DNA from 2 places in the Actinopolymorpha sp. B9G3 genome. Region 2 is predicted to be linked to the other one. Evidence: riboswitches for the same ligand, from Rfam matches in the RefSeq annotation. Region 2 holds a riboswitch; the other holds the start of a gene.
What was found. Region 2 has a riboswitch for ZMP and ZTP ahead of glyA (serine hydroxymethyltransferase). Riboswitches for the same ligand answer to the same signal wherever they lie in the genome.

Region 1: another riboswitch for ZMP and ZTP. It lies ahead of ABNF93_RS08750 (phosphoribosylaminoimidazolecarboxamide formyltransferase); the one in region 2 lies ahead of glyA (serine hydroxymethyltransferase).

What each region holds. Positions count from the first base shown of each region.
Region 1 is NZ_JBEEAB010000003.1:560,512-563,643, reverse strand. Features, by position in the region: gene ABNF93_RS08760 (phosphotransferase family protein) at 379-1,116, shown strand; gene ABNF93_RS08755 (aminoglycoside phosphotransferase family protein) at 1,234-2,139, shown strand; ZMP/ZTP riboswitch at 2,144-2,227, shown strand; gene ABNF93_RS08750 (phosphoribosylaminoimidazolecarboxamide formyltransferase) at 2,264-3,132, shown strand, end outside.
Region 2 is NZ_JBEEAB010000017.1:66,518-69,649, forward strand. Features, by position in the region: gene ABNF93_RS25385 (hypothetical protein) at 1-153, opposite strand, end outside; gene ABNF93_RS25390 (hypothetical protein) at 246-383, opposite strand; gene ABNF93_RS25395 (hypothetical protein) at 630-1,319, opposite strand; ZMP/ZTP riboswitch at 1,448-1,571, shown strand; gene glyA (serine hydroxymethyltransferase) at 1,657-2,937, shown strand; gene ABNF93_RS25405 (Uma2 family endonuclease) at 3,016-3,132, opposite strand, start outside.

The DNA of each region.
Region 1 (3,132 bases), on a different contig from region 2:
TCACGTGGCGGGGAGGGTGGACGATGCGGCAGAAGATCGACACGGAGCCGATCCGTGAGCCCTGAGGAGGGTACGGGGCACGAGTGGGGATCGAGGCTCTGGCGCGACGCTGCCGAGAACTGGGCTCATCTGCAGCTCGACCGGCTTGGTTTCCGTCCAGCCGGCGCGATGTCCGACCTGTCAGACCAGCGCTGGTCGTGGGTTTGGCGCATTCCGACGAACCGGGGGGACGTGCTGCTCAAGCAAACGACGAGTGCCAGGAACGTCGAAGGATCCGTTCACACATTCTGTGCCGACGCGGCGCCCGAATACGTGGACCGGCCGCTCGCTTACGATCCTGCGACAGCGCGCATCCTGTTCACTGACGGTGGGCCCACGATGGGAGAGGCGAGTCAGTCGCCAGAAGGTCCTAGTCCCGAAGCCGTCGCCTCGATGGTTACCGACTACGCCCACCTGCAGCACGCCACTATCGGCCGTCAACGCCAAGCCGAGGCAGCCGGCCTACCGGCTTGGGATCCGGCCGGTGCAGCCCATGAGGCCGAGCAACTCGCCGGCATCCTGCATGCGCTGCCCAGATCGGACCCACGACGCATCACCGCCCTGCAAAAGGATCTGCTGCTCACGAAGCTCGACGCGCTCACTGAGTCCGGGACTGTCCTCGTCAACTCGCCCATCCCGTCCTGCGTCGACCACGGCGATCTCTGGCCAGGCAACGTCCTGGCCGCCCGTACCCCCGGCGGCCACCACCGCTTCATCGACTTTGGCGACGCTGCTTGGACCCATCCGTTCCTATCCCTCATGGCGCCCCTCTTCGAATGTCACCGTCGATGGTCACTGCCAGGCCCTTTCAGCGACAGTCTCAACCATCCGTCGCTGCAGATGATCATCGACTCATATCTTCAGGCGTGGACTGATTACGCCAGCCGCCAGGAACTAAGAGACATCCTCGGCCACGCCCTCCGGCTCACGCCCCTCAGACGAAGCTGGGCACTCGCCACCAACGTCAAGCACGCCACCAGCGCCGACGCCGACGACCTCGGACCCACCCCCTGGTCATGGCTAACGGCAGCCACGCCCTCTTGCACCAAGGAGCCACGACCGATGGGAGACCGATGACGATCATCTTTCTCGGTACGCCGCCCACGTGAAGCCCATGGGACTACCGAGCCGAGTTCGGGGCGATCGGAAATCGGCTTGCGGTGATCCGATGGGGCGTCGTACGGTCGGCCCTCGATGAACGAGACGCCCGAGGTCCTGCCATTGCCGGACAGGAAACCGGTCGACGCCGCAGTGGCGTCCAGGTTGATCGCCGCGCAGTTCCCGCAGTGGGCCGACCTCGAGGTCCGGCCGGTCGATGCGCAGGGTTGGGACAACTGCACCTTCCGCCTCGGTGACGAGATGCTGGTGCGGCTGCCGACTGCCGAGGAGTACGCGCTGGCGGTGGAGAAGGAACACCGGTGGCTGCCGGTTCTCGCCCCCGCGTTGCCGTTGGAGATCCCGGTTCCGCTGGCCAGAGGCGTACCCGATAAGGGCTTTCCGCACGACTGGTCGGTCTATCGGTGGCTCGGTGGCGAACCCGCGGACCGTGCCGTCGTCGAGGACATGACGGCGTTCGCCATCGACCTAGCGGAGTTCCTGGTGTCCCTGCAGCGGATCGACCCGACAGGCGGACCGGGCCCGGGGCTGCACAACTGGTTCCGTGGCGGACCACTGACGACCTATGACGGGTGGGCCCGGGCCTCTCTGGAGACCTTGGACGGCCTGATCCGGACCGAGACCGCCGAGGAGATCTGGGAACGGGCGTTGCGAGCCTCGTGGGACAACCGGCCGGTCTGGTTCCACGGTGACATCGCCTCGGGAAACCTTCTGGTGAAGGACCGTGCGCTCGCGGCCGTCATAGACTTCGGCACCTGCGGGGTCGGAGACCCGGCCTGCGACCTGGCGATCGCCTGGACGATGCTGACCGGCAAGAGCCGGGCCGCGTTCCGCGATCGGCTGGAGGTGGACGAGGCGACCTGGCAGCGTGGACAAGGCTGGGCGCTCTGGAAGGCCCTGGTCGTCTGCGCCTGGGCGGTTCGCGACGGCGACGGCCTGCCGGCGGACGCGTCGTTCGTTCTCGAGGAGATCCTCGCCGGGTAGGATTCGGCCTGGCCGCAACTGGCGAAGGTGGACAACCACCAGGGAGCGGCCGTTTCCCGCGTGAGCGTCGACCGCCTGGGCGCCTCCGTCAGTGATGTCCGGCTGACACCCAGGAGGCTACGACGTGGATCTGCGTTACGGAATCAACCCGCAGCAGGCGGCCAACGCCGCGCCAGTGCGCCCCGGCCAGTGGCCGGTCCGGGTGCTGCAGGGCAACCCGTCGTTCATCAACATGCTGGACGCGCTGAACAGCTGGCAACTGGTGCTGGACGCCAGCCGAGCCCTGCACCGACCAGCGGCTGCTTCCTTCAAGCACGTCTCGCCGGCCGGCGCGGCCGTGGCCGGACCCGTCGATGACGTCACCGCCGAGCTCTACGCCATCGACCGCGAGCAGGTCGGCGCGCTCACCAGCGCGTACCTGCGTGCCCGCGACGCCGACCCGAAATCCTCCTACGGTGATTTCGCCGCCGTCTCACACCCGGTCGACACCGAACTCGCCACGCTGCTGACCAACGTGGTCTGCGACGGCATCGTCGCTCCCGGCTATGCCCCCGGCACCGTCGCGACGCTCAGCAAGAAAAAGAATGGCCGCTTCCTGGTCATGGAAGCAGACGAAACCTACAGACCCCCTGCGTGCGAGGCACGGGACGTGTTCGGCCTGCGGCTGTTCCAGCAACGCGACGAGGTGACGCTCTCCACGACGCTGCTGGACAACGTCGTGTGCGGTGCGCTGCCCGCGACGGCATCGGCGGATCTCCTGCTGGGCTTGGCGGTCCTGCGCTACACGCAGTCCAACTCGGTGTGTTACCTGCGTGGTGGGGCGACTCTGGGGATCGGTGCCGGCCAGCAGTCCCGCGTGGACTGCACCCGCCTGGCCGGCGCGAAGACCGACACCTGGTGGCTTCGACGCCACCCGGCGGTCCGCGCGCTCGCGTTCCAGCCGTACATCAGGCGTCAGGACCGGATCAACTGGCAGATCCGCTTCGTCGAGGG
Region 2 (3,132 bases):
TCCGACCACACTCGTGTTTGCAGCGTCTTCGATGCTCTCGTTCAGTGCTTCCTGGGCATCCGCCATCGCCCGGATTGCCGTGGCGACTGCTTCGCATCGACTTTCCAGCGCGTCGAAGCAGTCATCCACCTTGTTGTTGACGAAGCTGTCCAATGCCTCGGATGCCTCGTCCTGCCACTTCCTGCGAAGCTCATAAGCCGTCGGGGTTGTACCGCCAATACCGCTCCTGCTCAGGGCTCAGTGAGTCACTCATCACGATCAGCCCTCCTGGGCGGCCCCTCGTCGAGTGAGCGTCCGATCCGGTCGAACTCCTCCCTGCTCATCTCTTCGTCTTCCGCACTCCGTGCTGCCGCACGGTAGAGGACCTCCCGGAGTTCACTCATGGCCTCGGCACCATCACGAAGGAAGTCCCGGACTCCGCCCCGGATCCCGTCGTACTTCGCGACGACGTCCTCCTTGCCGCCACCGCTGTAGCCCCAGTCGGGTGCCGACAGGTAGCACGGCCCCTCGTCGAGTCGGCGGGCGAGTCGCCAGAAGTCGGCACCGATGTCGAAGAAGCGGTCACCTGCCGCCCGGATTCGCCGGACGATCGATCTCGTTCATCGCCGCTCCTCTCCGCCTGCACCCGCTTACGGCAACCTTGCTCGAAGGACATCCATGCGTTGTCGCAGCCGATCGAGGTTCTCCTCTGCCACCTCCTCGATCGATCGCCCGCTGGTGAGTTCGGCGGCGAGATCGGTACGCCGCTGCACGATCGCCTCTTCACCTTCCCGCAGCGCAGCCTCGATGTTGCCCGCAAGCCGCGCCGGGTCGGTCTCGATGGCATAGCGGGTCCGGATCTCGAGCGAGAGCAGAACACCGTCACCGTTGAACTCGGCGGCGACGGCACCTCGTTCGCGCTCCACGCGGAGCGACTCCGAGGACAGCCTCGCGAGGATGTCCCGCGCCCCCGGGATCGTCGTCACCAAGCCGCGGAGCGCCGCGGCGACCTCGGACCCAGCGGCCTCGCTGAAGCCGGCGTCGGAGTAGGCCACCTGCTCGGCATGCGCCGCCTCGTCACGGGCGGCACGGTAGAGCGCCGCGACCTCCCGGTCCAGCACCTGGGCCTGCAGGACCCGCTGCCACCGCGGGTCGACTTCGACGTGCTTGATCCGGCCGACACCGTCGACGCTCAACTGGATCACCTTGCGTCGGTCCTCGACGGTGTAGCTCCGCGAGACAATCTGGTCGCGGACACGCTGCACGCGCCCATCCAAGGCGACGAACCCGAGCGCGAGATCGTCCGGTCCCGCCCCCATGGCGAAGCCATCCAGACTCACACGTGACCCCCGAGTAGTGCCTGACCTGCGCCGCGCTGGTGGCGAGCACCGTAACGGCTGGACATCGAATCATGTCAAGGTCTGGGGAGCACCTGCCAGCCCACGGGCCCGGCCCTCTGCACTAGGCTCGTGGTTACCGCGACTGGCGCAGGCAAGGTGGAATCGACCACCGGGGAGCGGCGTACGGGCTGCCGTACGACAGATACCGTCCCGTACGACCGAGCACGGGCACCGCGCGCCTGGGTGCCTGGGTCTGAGGGCGTGTCCCTGAACCACAGGGCACGCACGACCAGGCGGTCACCGAGTGACCGTCACCACCGCTGACCCAGGAGGAGCAATGACGCAGCGTACTGGTCTCGACCTCGCCGCCAGGCTGGCCGACGCCGACCCCGAGATCGCCCGGCTCATCGAGGCCGAGGGCCGTCGGCAGTTCGAGAAGATCCGACTGATCCCGAGCGAGAACTACGTGTCCCAGGCCGTCCTCGAGGCGACCGGCACGGTCCTCACCAACAAGTACTCCGAGGGCTACGCCCACAAGCGCTACTACGAAGGCCAGCAGATCATCGACGAGGTGGAGGAGCTGGCCGTCGCCCGCGCCAAGGAGCTCTTCGGCGTCGAGCACGCCAACGTCCAGCCCTACTCCGGCTCGCCGGCCAACCTCGCGATCTACCTCGCGTTCATGCAGCCGGGCGACACGTTCCTCTCCCTCGAGCTGGCGCACGGCGGTCACCTCACCCACGGCTCCCCGGTTTCTGCGACGGGCACCTGGTTCAAGCCGGTCCACTACGGCGTCGACAAGGAGACCGGCCGTGTCGACATGGACCACGTACGCGACCTCGCCCACAAGGAGCAGCCGAAGCTGATCTTCTGCGGAGGGACGGCGATCCCACGGCTGATCGACTTCGAGGCATTCGCGGCGATCGCCCGCGAGGTCGGCGCCATGCTCGTGGCCGACATCGCGCACATCGCCGGCCTGGTGGCAGGTGGCGTCCATCCCACGCCGGTCGGCCACGCCGACGTGATCTCGACGACCACCCACAAGACGCTCCGCGGTCCGCGTGGGGCGATGCTCATGACCACCGAGGAGTATGCGAAGCCCATCGACAAGGCGGTGTTCCCCGGTCTGCAGGGTGGGCCGCACAACCACACCACGGCAGCGATCGCGGTCGCGCTCCGCGAGGCCGCGACCGGTGAGTTCCAGGCGTACGCCAGTCAGATCGTGGCCAACGGGGCGGCGCTCGCCGACGCGCTCACAGCACGCGGCTTCGATCTCATTTCGGGCGGCACTGACAACCACCTGATCCTCATCGACCTCACGAACAAGGACGTCGGCGGCAAGCCGGCCGCGAAGGCGCTGGACCGGGCCGGCATCGAGCTCAACTTCAACACCGTGCCGTTCGACCCGCGCAAGCCCTGGGCGCCGTCGGGGATCCGGATCGGCACTCCGGCGATCACCACCCGCGGCATGGCGCCCGAGCACATGCCCCAGATCGCGGCCTGGATGGACGAGGCCGTGGAGGCGGGCAAGAAGGACGATGGGGAGGCGCTCGACCGGATCGCGGCGGACGTCCGCGACTTCACCAAGGCGTTCCCCATCCCGGGCTGGCCGGCCAGCTGACTCTGGTCAGAGACAGCAGGGAGCCCCGCTGACGAGCGTTCGCCAGCGGGGTTCCTCCAGTCCTTGTGGGCGGCGCGGTCAGGCGCCGATGACCTGCGGATCCAGCATCACGGGGAACGGCACAGTCGCCTCCCACACCTGTCCGACCTCCACCTTGGTCACCAGACCGTACTCGCCCGGTCGCACGATCTTGCC